Regions from separate parts of the Natronocella acetinitrilica genome, predicted to be linked through region 2. Evidence: predicted binding sites of a transcription regulator. Region 2 holds the regulator's gene; the other holds the start of a gene.
The links. Region 2 encodes FliA, which starts transcription of late flagellar genes. Its sites were predicted from a motif close to GCTAAAGTTNNNNNNNNNNCNGCCGATA; they were not measured.
Positions count from the first base shown of each region.

Region 1: the regulator FliA is predicted to act here: its motif matches at 4,577-4,604, upstream of J2T57_RS10305 (methyl-accepting chemotaxis protein).

Region 1 is NZ_JALJXV010000004.1:320,968-328,475, forward strand. Features, by position in the region: gene sufD (Fe-S cluster assembly protein SufD) at 1-478, shown strand, start outside; gene J2T57_RS10295 (cysteine desulfurase) at 475-1,737, shown strand; gene sufU (Fe-S cluster assembly sulfur transfer protein SufU) at 1,734-2,228, shown strand; gene J2T57_RS10305 (methyl-accepting chemotaxis protein) at 2,212-4,512, opposite strand; gene J2T57_RS10310 (acyl-CoA dehydrogenase) at 4,712-7,177, opposite strand; gene J2T57_RS10315 (disulfide bond formation protein B) at 7,382-7,508, shown strand, end outside.
Region 2 is NZ_JALJXV010000006.1:214,687-222,194, reverse strand. Features, by position in the region: gene flhA (flagellar biosynthesis protein FlhA) at 1-1,381, shown strand, start outside; gene flhF (flagellar biosynthesis GTPase FlhF) at 1,410-2,846, shown strand; gene J2T57_RS13540 (MinD/ParA family protein) at 2,876-3,781, shown strand; gene J2T57_RS13535 (RNA polymerase sigma factor FliA) at 3,784-4,494, shown strand; gene J2T57_RS13530 (chemotaxis response regulator CheY) at 4,662-5,042, shown strand; gene J2T57_RS13525 (protein phosphatase CheZ) at 5,050-5,802, shown strand; gene J2T57_RS13520 (chemotaxis protein CheA) at 5,843-7,508, shown strand, end outside.

The DNA of each region.
Region 1 (7,508 bases), on a different contig from region 2:
TGGTGGCTTGTCGCTGGTCAATGACGGCCAGTACACCGACTACCACACGTGGGTACGACATCAGGTTGGGCACTGCACCAGCGAACAGCTCTTCAAGGGCATACTCGATGGCAAGGCCGAGTCGGTGTTTGACGGCCTCATCCGGGTTGCCAAGGATGCCCAGAAAACCGATTCCCAGCAGCAGAACAGAAACCTGCTGTTGAGCCCAAGGGCTCTGGCGCATTCCAACCCGCGGCTTGAAATCTACGCTGATGACGTCAAGTGCGCCCACGGGTCCACCGTGGGTCAGCTGGACAAGGACGCGCTGTTCTACCTGCGCTCCCGTGGCATCGGTGAAAAAGACGCCCGAGGCCTGCTCACCTTTGCGTTTGCGAACGACATGCTTGAGGCCGTCGGTATCGAATCCCTGAAGCAGTACCAGCGAGAGCGCCTGTTCGGCATCCTGCCCGGCGACGAGGCGGCGAAGGAGTTGTCATGAGCTCTGTGAATCCGGTAGTGCAGTCTGCGCCCGTGGCGCTGGATATCGCGGCCATCCGACGCGAGTTTCCGGTTCTGGACCAGCAGGTCAACGGCCACCCGCTGGTCTATCTCGACAATGGCGCCAGTGCCCAGAAGCCCAATGCCGTGATCGAGGCAGAGGCGCAATGCTATCGGGAGTACTACGCCAATATTCACCGGGGTGTGCACAGCTTGTCGCAGCGTTCCACCAGCGCCTTTGAGGCGGTGCGTGGCAAGGTACGGCAGCTGCTCAACGCGCCCTCGGAGAAGGAAGTCATCTTTACCCGTGGCACCACCGAGGGCATCAACCTGGTGGCCTACAGTTTCGTTGAACCGCGGCTGCAGCCCGGCGATGAAATTCTCATCACTGCCATGGAGCATCACTCCAACATCGTGCCCTGGCAGATTCTCTGCGAGCGCACCGGCGCCAAGCTGGTGGTGGTGCCGATATCCGACGCCGGAGAGATCTCGCTTGAGGACGTGGAAGCGCGGCTCTCCGAGCGCACCCGGATCGTCAGCATCATTCATGTCTCCAATGCGCTGGGAACGATCAACCCGGTGAAGCAGGTCGTGGATCTCGCCCATGCCCGGGATATTCCCGTGCTGGTGGACGGTGCCCAGTCGGCACCGCACATGCCGGTGGACGTTCAGGCCCTGGGTTGCGATTTCTTCGTGTTCTCCGGCCACAAGCTTTACGGTCCCTCTGGTGTGGGCGTGCTCTGGGGCCGCTACGATCTGTTGAAGGCCATGCGGCCCTGGCAGGGCGGGGGCGACATGATTCGCTCGGTCACTTTCGAGAAGACCGAGTTCGCCGACCCGCCAGCCCGCTTCGAAGCCGGTACACCGAATATCGCCGGCGTGATTGGTCTGGGAGCGGCGGTGGACTGGTTCATGGCACTGGATCCCGCTGCCGTGGCGGCCCATGAAGCCGATCTACTCGCCTACGCCACCGAACAGGTCGGCGGCATTGCTGGCGTACGCCTCATCGGCACGGCGCACGAGCGGGCCGGGGCCTTGTCGTTCGTGATGGAAGACGCCCACCCCCATGACATTGGCACCATCCTCGATGGATATGGCGTGGCGGTACGAGCCGGGCATCATTGTGCGGAGCCGGTCATGCGGCGGTATGGGGTGCCAGCAACGGCACGGGCTTCCTTTGGCGTGTACAACACCCGGGAAGAGGTCGATCGCCTGGTCATGGCCATCGGCAAGGTTCGGGAGCTGTTCGGGCCTCGATGACCGAGCAGTCCCCGGCAGCGCTCTATCAGACCGTGGTGATCGAACACAACCGATCACCACGCAACTTTCGCGTCGTAGAGCCGTGCAGCCATGCCGCCACCGGGCGCAATCCCGTGTGCGGGGACACAGTGATCCTGCTTCTGCGAGTCGATGACCATGGACGCATCGCCGATGTCGGATTTCAGGGCGATTCCTGCGCCGTGACCACGGCTTCCGCTTCACTGCTCACGGTCAATCTGCTCGGGCAAACCGTCGACGACGCCCTCGAATTGGCTCGCTCGGTGGAAATCATGATTAGCCAGGGCGATCGCGTCGCGGATTCGGCTCCGGGCCGAGACGATCTGAATGTGCTCGCGGACGTGCGTCACTTTCCCGGCCGCTGCAATTGCGCAAGGCTTCCCTGGATGACGCTGCAGACTATGCTGGGCGAGCAGGCGGACCCCGTCGCGAAGCAGAGTGCTGCAGCGCTCCAGGTTACGGTAGATAGATGATCCGCACCGCGCCCCAGTGACGGCCGTTTACCATCACCGGCGAAGACGCATCCATGGTCAGGACAAAACGATCGCCCATGTTGCGTCGGTAGGCCTGTAACAGGAATGGTTTTTCATTTTTCGCTGCGGCCAACCCGACTCGATCGTCGAACATGCGACGGTTGCGGCAATTGGCCGCGTTCCACAACGGATCGTCGGGCCGTTGCGGCTGTGACACGTGCTGATTGTGGGTCGCGATGTGGCCATGATCATCCGTGGTACAGCAGGCCAGGATGGTATCCGCTGCCTGGTAGTGGGGTTCCTGTATCGCCGGCAGGACCTCGTCCGTGAAGCCGGTGTAGCGGGTCAGATACTGCTTTGGATCGGAATCGGCAATCGGGCGATAATCCCGGTCGAACAATTCCTCAAGGCTGATGCGCTGGTCTCTGACTGCTTGCTCGAATGCGGCGGAGACGCTTCGAGCCGCCTCCCGCGCCCGGCTTATCATGTCCCGCTCCGGGGTCTCCAGTTCGCCGTCGTTGACCAGATTGAGCAAGGCCTCGGCCTTGCCGAGCACACGGTTGCCGTCTTCCTGCATTTCCTTGAGGTGTTCCGCCGAGATCGCGCTCTCGCGGCTCAGACCCGTGAGATGGTCCTGCATGCTCGCGCACAGCGCCCTGATGGCCTGCACGGCTTCCACGATCTCATTTGACTGGCGGTCCACGCCCGCCATTGCCTGGCCGATACGCTCGACAACTTCGTCCAGTGAGCCGGTGGCTGCGCGGACTTCCCGCGCGCGCAAACTGCCCTGCGCACCGATGTCGGCCAGGGTATGAGCCTGCACCGTAAGCCCGTTGAGTGTGGTTTCGATGTCGGTGGTGGCCTCGCTGGTCTGTTGGGCCAGTTGCTTCACCTCGTCCGCCACCACTGCAAACCCATGACCTGCCTCGCCGGCGCGGGCCGCCTCGATGGCCGCATTCAACGCAAGCAGATTGGTCTGCTTGGCGATGCCGTCAATGCCTCGGGCAGCCTTGGTGATGCGTGCGAGCACATCGGCCAAGCCGGTGAGATCCTGATGGATGCCGGAGACATCGTCCGCCAGAGCCTGCATGGAGGTGATGGATTCCGTCACGGTGCTTGCCGCGTTGGCCACATCTTGCGCTGCCGTCGCCGCGACATGCTGGGCACCGCGAGCAGCCTCGTCCACCTCGCCATGATGCTGACCGAGGGTCTCTGTCATCTGTTGCAGCTGCTCGAACAGTGCTGCCTGCCGATCGACACGACCGGCAATGGCGTCCACGTTGCCGGCGATATCCGAGGTCTCAACGGCAATCCGGCGGCCATGCACGGCCGCCTGCGCAACGGCGTTGGCGCCGATCTGCCCGTCCTTGCCCAGTGACCCCAACGCCGTAGCGGTCTCCAGTAATCCCGCGGCGCGTTGCTGTGCTTCGCTGACGGCATTGTCGGCCTGGGCGACATCCTGGCGCATGCCGTTCAGACCGTCGACGGTCTCTCTGCAATGTTCGTCGATCGCGCTGACGGCGCTGCCGATACGATCGGATTCCCGTTCCACGTCAGCCATGGCTTCTGCCACTGCTGCCATCATCGTGGACAGGGTTTCTGCACCTTGCCGAACGCTTTCCGCACGCTCGGTTCCGGCGGCGCCACGATCCATCAGTCGATCGATCCGGCTGGTCAATTCTTCCAGCAGGGCGCGAATGTCCGCTGTCGCTTCGCTGGTCTGCCTCGCCAGCTCCTTGACGTGTTCGGCGACCACTGCGAAGCCGCGGCCCACTTCGCCGGCCCGGGTCGCCTCGATGGTCGCGTTCAGGGCGAGGAGATTGGTCTGCTTGGCGATGCTCGTGATGCCGGCAGCGACTTCCGCGACCCGATCAAGGGCGCTTTTCAGTCCGCCCACCTGATGCTCGATGGTACCCACCGATTCGGTGAGTTCACCAACGGCCTTGACGGCCTGCTCGATGGTGTCTTTCCACGCCGACACCTGGGTCGACGCTTCCGAGGCAGACTCCCGGGCACGGCCAGCTGATGTATCCACCGTGCGATTGCGCTGGTCCAGGTCCTCTGCCGAGTCGAGCAACTCGCGATACTGGGACGCTTCGCGGGCGACCCGTTCCGAGATGCGATCGAGGCCCTCGGCCATGTTCCCGGTAATGTCGCCCAGTTCCGTGCCGAGTGCGGCAATGCTGCCAAGTACCTCTGTGTAGTCACGGGGTGCACGGCCCACGGACTCGGTGACCAGGCTTGCCGTCTGGCCGGAACTTCTGAAAAAGCCGAACAGGTTCATCGAATCTTTTCTCCCGCCCTCGCCGCGATGGATAAACCGTCGCTGGTGTACTCCCTGAGTGCTTTAACGGCAGCCATGGCCGCCGCTTGAGCCGCACCATGGGCGGCACAATGTTGCTACTGTGCTGAAGGATAAGAGACTTTTCCGTGGTCACTGTCACAGATGGGCGGGATCAGCGGTGGATCCCGCCCTTCGCAGGTCACGCGGCCCTGGTCTGTTTGCGTCGCGGCTTGCCGGGTAGCACGTCGGTTGGGCTGAAGTCGTCAACGGCGATGACCGTGCGCCTTGCCGCATCCGCCTCACGCAGCGTTGCTGCCTCGTGATCGCTGATCAGGCCCTTTGCCAGGGCGGCGTCGGCGAGTTCTTCCCACAAGGCAGGCTGCAGGGCACCCTCCTTGATCGCCTTTTGAACCCTGGCCTCTATGGGGGCAGCGGCGATCACGCGATCCACCGCGTGCAGCACTGCCCCGGCACCGTCCTCCGGATCGGCGCTGCGGTAGGCGCCAGCGACCAGGCGGTCCAGTGCCGGGTTCGGCTCCATCAGCAGGCGTGCCACCTTGGCTCCGGTCCGATCGTCCGGGCCGCGCAGGCGACGTCCCAGGGGGAAGATGATCGGGCGCAATACCGCGGCGACGACCCGGTCGGGGAAATTCTTCAGAACTTCGTCGAGGCGGAGTTCGATCATCGACAGGCAGTGCGCCATCGCCCACTGCAGCAGTGGCAGATCCTCGGACGGGCGGCCCTGATCCTCGTAGCGCTTGAGGCAGGCGGAGCCCAGGTAAAGGTAGCTGAGGACGTCCCCTAGCCGTGCCGAGATGCGCTCCCGGCGTTTGAGCGAGCCGCCCAGCACAAGCATGCTGCAGTCCGCAAGCAACGCGAAGGCCGCCGAGAGGCGAGTCAGCTGTCGATAGTAGCGTCGGGTGGATCGTCCCCCCGGTGTGCTGAGCAGCCCCCCGCCGGTCAGGCCCAGCAGCAGCGAGCGAGCCGCATTGCCAGCACCAAATCCCAGGTGCTCCATCAGTAGTGCGTCAAAGTCCTCGGCGGCCTGCTCCTGATCCGCTTCCCGGGTGAGCAGCATTTCCCGGAGCACGAAGGGGTGACAGCGGATGGCGCCCTGGCCAAAAATCATCATGTTGCGGGTGAGGATGTTCGCACCCTCGACGGTAATGCTAATGGGCGCGGTCTGGTAGGTGCGGCCCAGGTAGTTGTTCGGGCCCAGGCAGATGCCCTTGCCACCGTGAACATCCATGGCGTCGTTGACGCACTGGCGCATGCCCTCCGTGAGGTGGTATTTCACTACAGCGGAGAGCACCGATGGTTTCTCGCCGAGGTCCACGGCGCCCGCGGTCATGGTGCGGGCCGCGTCCATGAGGTAGGTCAGCCCACCAATCCGGGCCAGAGCCTCCTGGATGCCTTCGAACTCGCCAATGGGCATCTTGAACTGTCGACGCACGCGGGCGTAGGCACCGGTATGCAGGGCGCAGGCCTTCGCCGCGCCGGTGCCGCCTGCGGGCAGTGAGATTGAGCGGCCGACGGACAGGCAGTTCATCAGCATCATCCAGCCCTTGCCCACCATGTCGCGACCGCCGATGATCCAGTCCAGTGGAATGAACACGTCCTTGCCGCTGTTGGGGCCATTCATGAAGGCCGCATTCAGCGGGAAATGGCGGCGACCGATATTCACACCGGGGGTTTTCGTGGGAATCAATGCCAGGGTGATGCCGAGATCCGGTTCATCGCCCAGCAGGCCGTCGGGGTCGTAGGCGCGGAATGCGAGGCCCAGCAGCGTCGCCACAGGCCCAAGGGTGATATAGCGTTTCTCCCAGGTCAGTCGCAAGCCGATTACTTCTTCGCCTTGCCAGTCGCCCTTGCAGACAATCCCGTAGTCGCGCATGGACCCGGCCGCATCCGAGCCGGCTTCCGGGCTGGTCAGGGCAAAGCAGGGGATCTCTTCGCCACGGGCGAGACGCGGCAGGTAGTGGCTGCGCTGCGCCTCGGTGCCGTAATGCATGAGCAGCTCGGCAGGTCCCAGCGAATTCGGCACCATCACGGTGGAGCCCAGGTCGCTGCAGCGGCTGGCGAGCTTCATGGCAATCTCGGAGTGGGCAATGGCCGAGAAGCCCTTGCCGCCATACTCCTTGGGGATGATCAGGCCGAGAAATCCCTGGCTGCGGATGAAATCCCAGGTCTCGGGTGAGAGATCCATGCGCTTGAAGGTGACGTCCCACTCATTGGTCATTCGGCACAAGTCTTCGGTGGGGCCGTCGAGGAAGGTCTGTTCTTCATCGCTCAGGCGGGGTGATGGGTAATGCAGCAGTGCGTCCCAATCCGGATTGCCGGAAAACAGTTGCCCATCCCACCACACGGTACCCGCCTCGATAGCCTCGCGTTCCGTCTCCGACATGGCGGGCAGCACCTTGCCGAACCAGTGGAACAGCGGTCGGCTGATATAGCGACGCCGCAGCCCCTCGACATTCAGTGGGATGGCGATGAGCGCGAACAGCAGCCACAGGAGCAGATTGACGGTCCAGTGCAAAGGGCCTGCCACCGTCATCAGCGCCAGGTACACCGCCATGATGGCGGTTCCAGTGAGCAACCAGACACCGGCGTAGGCCACCACTGCCGACAAGCCGATCAATCCAATGAGCCAGAGTATTGTTGCCATGGGTCCTCCTGAGGGCTGTAGGCAGCTTGGCGCCCGTTTCCATACGCTAGCGTATTCTATTCTGCCTTGCCCGGCCGTGGATCGAAACACTCGACTGCTCTGCGTCGCCTGGCGGTCCGCCTGGGCCCGATCTGTTACACTGCCGCCACCATATGGTGGACCTGCGTCGAAAGCGGGCCGCGCCTTGGGGGGTGGGTAGACCGCATGACAGTGAGCTGGATCGAATGGCGTCGTCTGCGCGGGGCCAACATGCTGGGATTTCTGGCCTGTGCCGGGCTGCTTGGTGGCGCGTATTATCTCGAGTTCGTGGTCGGCATGGAGCCCTGCCCGC
Region 2 (7,508 bases):
CTCGCTGGTGCTGTCCACCGGCACCGCCATCCTGGTGACCCGCGTCTCCTCCAGTCAGGACATGGGGCGGCAGGTGCTGACGCAGCTGTTCAAGAACCCCAAGGCGCTGGCGGTGAGCGCCGGTGTCATCGGGCTGATGGGTCTGATCCCGGGCATGCCCAACCTGGCATTCCTGACCCTGGCCGCAGCCGGTGGCAGCCTGGCCTGGTACATCAATCGGCGCAACCAGGAAGAGCCGGAGGTTCTCGGCCCGGACGACGTGGAACCAACCCCCGGCCGTGGCGACAAGTCCAAGGCCGCGCAACCGGCGATGGCGCCGGAACAGCGAGAGCTGAGCTGGGATGACGTGCCGCCGGTAGACGTGATCGGACTGGAGGTGGGTTACGGGCTCATTCCCCTGGTGGACCGCCAGCAGGGCGGCCAGCTGCTGACCCGGATCAAGGGTGTGCGCAAGAAGCTGTCGCAGGACCTGGGCTTCCTGGTGCAGTCGGTACACATCCGCGACAACCTGGATCTCGGGCCCAACCAGTACCGCATCAGCATCCACGGTGTACCCATGGCCGAGGCGGAGACCCAGCCAGGTCGTGAGCTGGCCATCAATCCGGGCACGGTGCAGGGCGAGTTGCAGGGAACGCCGACCAGGGACCCGGCATTCGGCCTGGAGGCGGTTTGGATCGAGCCCGGACAGCGGGATTACGCCCAGACCATGGGCTACACCGTTGTGGACAGCAGCACCGTGGTCGCCACGCATCTGAGCCAGGTGATCCAGGGTCACGCCCATGAGCTGCTCGGCCATGAAGAAACCCAGAAGCTGCTGGACATGCTTGCCCGCCAGCAGCCCAAGCTGGTGGAGGACCTGGTGCCGAACACCCTGCCGCTCAGCGTGGTGGTGAAGGTGCTGCAGAGCCTGCTTGCCGAGAACATTCCCATTCGCGACATGCGCACCATTGTCGGCACGCTGGCCGAGCACGGCACCCGCAGCAAGGAGCCCACCGAGCTGCTGACCGCCGTGCGCGAGGCGCTGGGCCGGATGATCGTGCAGAACGTCAATGGCATGGCAGCCGAGCTGCCGGTCATCACCCTCGACCCGCAACTCGAGCAGTTGCTGCTGAACACGGTGCAGGGCACCGGCGATGCGGCTGGTTTCGAGCCAGGCCTGGCGGATCGTTTGCAGCGGTCACTTGCCGACAGCGCACGTCGCCAGGAGGCCGCCGGCCAGCCGGCAGTGCTGCTCACGGCCCCGCCGCTTCGGCAGTGGCTATCACGATTGATGCGACATGGGGTCCAGGGCTTGCACGTCCTGTCCTACAACGAAGTACCGGATGACAAGCAGGTGCGCATCGTCGCATCCATCGGACAACAGCAGGTATCCGGCGCCTGACGGGCCCGGGTGAGTGACGGAGGCAACCATGAAGATCCAGCGTATCTTCGCGAAGGACATGCGCCAGGCCATCCGGCAGGTGCGGGATGAGCACGGGCCGGACGCGGTGATTCTCTCAAGCCGTGCGGTGGAGGGTGGTGTCGAGGTGATTTCCGCCATCGACTTCGACCAGCGGGCCATGGAGGCGAGCGTCCCCCGGGCCGAGCCGCCCCGGCGCCAGTCCACACCCGCTGCGGCCCCGATGCCGGCGCGCCGCAATGCCGCCGACGAGCCGGCCTTCGGTGCCCTGCTGCGGGAGGTCGAACAGGGCGCGCCGGTGGCGGCGGCCAGGCGTGCCGGTGGCGGCATTGATGTCCGTGTGGATGACGCGCTGGACGATGACCTGGAGCAGGCCCTGGGCAGTGCGATGGCGTTCGCAGACTCTGCGCCGCAAGCCGGCCACACTGAAACCCGTCGGGCGCCGAAGCGCGCCGCGACCACGGTTAAGGATTCCGGGCGACCGACACGGGCCAAATCGCCGGTCAACGTCGAGTGGACACAGGAGCCGGCGCTGGTGGAGATGCGGGCGGAGCTGAAAACCTTGCGCAGTCTGTTCGAGAACCAGCTGAGCCTGCTGGACTGGCAGCAATCCGAAAAGCGCCATCCGGTCCGTACCCACGTGCTGCGACGGCTCATGGAGCTTGGATTCGGTCCGGATCTGTGTCGCAAGGCCGCAGACCGTGTGGCGGAAAACGTCACGCCCGACATCGCCTTTCGTCAGGCGCTGGCAATCATCACCCGGCACACGCCGGTGGCCAGGGATGACCTGATAGATACTGGAGGCGTGGTGGCGGTGGTCGGCCCCACCGGCGTCGGCAAGACAACCACCGTGGCCAAGCTGGCAGCCCGGTTCGCGCTGCGCCACGGCCGCCAGCATGTGGCGCTGGTCAGCACCGACAACTTCCGGATCGGCGCCCAGGACCAGTTGCGCAATTTCGCCCGGATTCTCGGGGTGCCGGTGCATGCCGCCGATGATGGCGAGGAGCTCAAGCGGGTACTCGACGATCTGTCGGATCGTCGCCTGGTACTGGTTGATACCGCTGGAATGAGTCGGCGGGACCTGCGGATTGCAGACCAGTTCAAGGCGCTGCAGACGTCACATCACAAGCTGCGCAGCTACCTGGTGATGTCTGCCGGTACGCAGCTGGCGAGTCTCGATCAGACGGCGCGGACGTACAAGCGCATGGGCCTGGCCGGCTGCATCATCACCAAGGTGGACGAGGCGGCTGCCCTGGGCCCGGCCCTGACAGTGATGCTGCGTCACCGGCTGGCGGCAGCCTATCTGGGTGTGGGGCAGCGGGTACCGGAGGATTTGCAGCCGGCCCGCAGTGATAGACTCGTTCAGCAGGCGGTGGACATCGTTCGCGACACCGACGTCGAGGTCGAGGATGAGCACATGGCCATGGTCTTCGGTGGTGGGCACTAGTCGTTCAGGTGCAGGGCACGTGCGTGCCCATGAACATCAACACAAGTATCGAACAGGGGTGGGGACGAGTGGATCAGGCAGCAGGGTTGCGGCGCATGGCCAAGGCCAGACCAGTCCAGGTCATTGCAGTGACCAGCGGCAAGGGTGGCGTTGGCAAGAGCAGTGTATCGGTCAACCTCTCGGTTGCGCTGGCGCGCTCCGGACGCCGGGTCATGCTCATGGACGCGGACCTGGGGCTTGCCAACGTGGACGTCCTGCTGGGCCTCACGCCGCGGTACAACCTGTCCCACGTGATCGAGGGGCAGGTGACCCTGGAAGAGGTACTCATGGAAGGCCCCGAGGGGGTGATGATCGTCCCGGCATCCTCCGGCACCAAACGCATGGCGGAACTGGGCCCGGCGGAGAACGCGGGTCTGATCCGCAGTTTCAGCGAGTTGAGCCAGGACGTCGATTACCTGATTGTCGACACTGCCGCAGGCATTGCCGATAGCGTCATCAGTTTTGCCCGGGCGGCACGGGAAGTGATCGTGGTGGCCTGTGACGAACCATCCTCCATTACCGACGCCTATGCCCTCATCAAGGTCCTGAACCGCGACTATCACGTGCCCCGCGCCCACCTGGTCGCCAATATGGTCAGTGGCGGCAGACAGGCCCAGGAACTGTTCGAGAAGCTGGCGCGGGTCTGTGACAAATACCTCGACGTGACCCTGTCCCTGCTCGGCGGTATCCCCATGGACGAGAGCCTGCGCAAGGCAGTGCAGCGCCAGCGGGCCGTGGTTGCCATGTATCCGGGCAGCCCTGCGGGTAAGGCCTTTGCCGACCTGGCGCGTCGGGTCGACCAGTGGCCCATGCCTGCCGGTCCGGAAGGGCACCTTGAGTTTTTCGTCGAGCGCCTGGTGCAGGTGAGTGGCAAGAGCGGCGAGTGGCAAGCATGAAGATGCCAGCGAAAGCTTATCAGCAGGTTGCCGCCCAGGTGGAGCAGGATTTGGTAGTGCAGCATGCACCGCTGGTCAAGCGCATCGCCCATCATCTCATGGCCCGGCTGCCGGACTCCGTGCAGGTGGACGACCTGATACAGGCCGGCATGATCGGTCTGCTGGAGGCCTCCCGCCAGTTTGATGCCTCCCAGGGGGCCAGCTTCCAGACCTATGCCGGTATCCGCATCCGTGGCGCAATGATTGATGAAATCCGCCGACTGGACTGGACGCCGCGTTCCGTGCACCGCAAGGCTCGGGAAGTCGCCCGTGCCATCCGCGAGATCGAGCATCGTACCGGGCGTGATCCCCGGGACAGCGAAGTCATCGAGGCCATGGGCATCAGCGCCGAGGAGTACCACCAGATCCTGCGGGATTCCTCCACGGCACGGCTTTTCAGCATTGATGATGACGAGTCCGAGGGTCGGGAACCGGCGGCGGATGTGGCGCAGCCACTGGACGCCCTGCAGGACGAAAATTTCCAGCATGCCCTGGCGGACGCTATCCGCGGCTTGCCCGAGCGCGAGCAATTGGTGATGTCTCTCTACTACGAGCAGGAACTGAATCTCAAGGAGATCGGCGCCGTGCTCGGTGTGAGTGAATCCCGCATCAGCCAGATTCATGGACGCATTGCCCTCAAGTTAAGGGCCCACCTTGCCGATTGGATAGAGTGACCGATCTCTCGAATTCGGTGGCGCAAGTGCCGAATTTTGGGCAGTAATCGGCAGAACATGAGGCCGCGCGCGTCCATCCTTCCCTAGGTGGTTCGCCGTGCCCCGCCGCGAGCCGCACTGCGCATAAAGACCATAGAAGGTGACTGAAAGTGAGTCTCGACAAGAACATGAGAATCCTGATCGTGGACGATTTCTCCACGATGCGGCGAATCATCAAGAACCTGTTGCGGGACCTGGGCTACAACAACACCGCCGAGGCGGATGACGGCAACAGTGCGCTTCCGGTCCTGAAAAAAGGCGGGTTCGATTTCCTCATTACGGACTGGAACATGCCTGGCATGACCGGCCTGGACCTGCTCAAGTCAGTGCGCGCTGAGCCCGAGTTGCGGGATCTTCCCGTACTGATGGTGACCGCCGAATCCAAGCGTGAGCAGATCATCGAGGCGGCTCAGGCCGGCGTCAACGGCTACATCGTCAAGCCATTTACCGCCAATACCCTGCGGGAGAAGATCGACAAGATCTTCGAGCGCATCGAGGCGGGGAGCTAGGCCTCCGATGAGTGATCAGGAAAGTGCCAATCAGCGGATGCTCGTGACCGCCAGACAACTGGTGGAACGCCTGGAATCCGGCGACGAGGTGGGCGTTGATGATCTGGTCGAGGAGCTGACTCATATCAGGGAGACGGAGCTCTTTCGCGAACTCGGGCAACTGACCCGCGAACTCCACGAGGCTCTAAAGGCTTTCAAGAGCGACTCCCGCCTGGCTGCCGTTGCCGAAGAGATTCCCGACGCCCAGGACCGGCTGAATCACGTGATCGACATGACCGAGCAGTCTGCTCATCGCACCCTGAACGCCGTGGAGGAAAGCCTGGATCTGGTCAACGGCTTGGCAGAGGGCGGTCAGGGCCTGCGTCAGCGCTGGCAGCAGTTTCGTGCCAGAGAGCTGTCGGCGGACGAATTCCGCATATTGAGCCGCGATCTCGAGGCGTTTCTCGATCGCGTCGGGGAAGAGGGTGGCAGGGTTCAGAGCCACCTCACCGATGCATTGATGGCCCAGGATTACCAGGATCTCACCGGACAGATAATCCGCCGGGTCATCAACCTGGTGCAGGAAGTGGAGAGTGGACTGGTCTCGCTGATCTCCATTTCCGGGCGCAGGCAAGGCGAAGAAAAGGATCAGTCCGGCGCGTCGCGCCAGAAGGCTGCGACGCCCGATCTCGAAGGTCCGCAGATTCCGGGCAAGGAGTCGTCGACCGCCGTGAAAGGACAGGATGAAGTGGATGATCTGCTTTCCAGTCTCGGCTTCTGAGCCGCTGGCCGGAAAGCTGGCATAACCAGACAGGTGCGACATGAGCATCGATACGGACGACGATATTGTTCAGGATTTCCTTGTGGAATCACGGGAAATCCTCGAGACCCTGGGTGGGCAGCTCGTGGAGCTGGAGCAGCGCGGCGATGACGCCGATCTGCTGAATGCGGTTTTTCGAGGGTTTCACACCATCAAGGGCGGCGCTGGCTTTCTCGGGTTGTCGCCACTTGTGGACGTTTGCCACCGTACTGAAGACCTCTTCAACCTGTTGCGCAACGGCGAACGGCAGGTCACCCCCGAATTGATGGACCAGGTGCTCCAGGCGCTGGATGTGGTGAACGGCCACTTCGATGCGCTGGAGCGGGGCAAACAACTTGAGCAGGCGCCGGAAGGCTTGCTGCGGGCACTGGAAGAACTCATCGAACACGGCAGCCTGCAGGGCGGAACCTCCGCGCCGGAGCCGACCAGGAAACCCGGCGGCGGTGATGACATCAGCGATGACGAGTTCGACGCCCTGCTGGATGCCCTGGATAACGAGCAGAAACAGAAACCATCCTCATCAGTGCAGGCAACAGAATCCGAGGAGAGGAGCCCCGAGACGGACTCCTCGGACAGCGGTGACATGAGCGAGGAGGAATTCGACGCCATCCTCGACCAGCTGCACGGCAAGGGGCGTCATGGCGGCGTTCCGGAGGCGAAAGTGGGTGCGCCGAAAGCCGCCCGTGAGGCTGCCAATGGCGATGACATCAGCGATGACGAATTCGAGTCCTTGCTGGACGAGTTGCACGGCAAGGGCAAAGGTCCTGTAAAGACGCCGGCAGCCAAGCCCGCCAGTTCAAGCCGTGAAACACCGCCCGCGGAGGCGCCGCCGGCGGGGAAAACTCCTCCTGCTGCAGCTGCCGGCGCTTCCAGCGCGGCAGAACCAGCCCGGGCCGAGGGGCCAAGGGGCGAGGCCACCGTGCGCGTGGATACCGCCAAGCTCGACGACATCATGAATCTTGTCGGTGAACTGGTGCTGGTGCGTAACCGCCTCAGCACGCTGCGCGGCCAGCAGGAGGATGAGCAACTTGGCAAGGCGGTTGGTGACCTGGAACTGGTCACCGCCGATCTGCAATCCGCCGTCATGAAGACGCGGATGCAGCCGATCAAGAAGGTATTCGGCCGCTTCCCCCGGCTGGTGCGCGACCTCGCCCGCAGCCTGGGCAAGGAAATCGAACTCGAGATGCGCGGCGAGGATACCGACTTGGACAAGAACCTGGTCGAGGCTCTCGCCGACCCGCTGATTCACCTGGTACGCAATTCCTGTGACCACGGGGTGGAACTGCCGGATGTGCGGGAGAGGGCGGGCAAGCCTCGTCAGGGCAAGCTCCTGCTCTCGGCGGCCCAGGAAGGCGACCACATCCTGCTCATCATCTCCGATGACGGCGGCGGTATGGATCCGGACGTGCTCCGCAACAAGGTGGTGGAGAAGGGCATCATGGATCGCGAGAGCGCCGATCGCCTGGATGACTCCGACTGCTACAACCTGATTTTCATGCCTGGTTTCTCCACCAAGGATCAGATTTCCGATGTCTCCGGCCGCGGCGTCGGCATGGACGTGGTGAAGACCAAGATTTCCCAGTTGAACGGCACCGTCAGCATTGATTCCGAACTCGGCGTGGGCACCACCCTGCGCATCAAGGTACCGCTGACCCTGGCGATCCTGC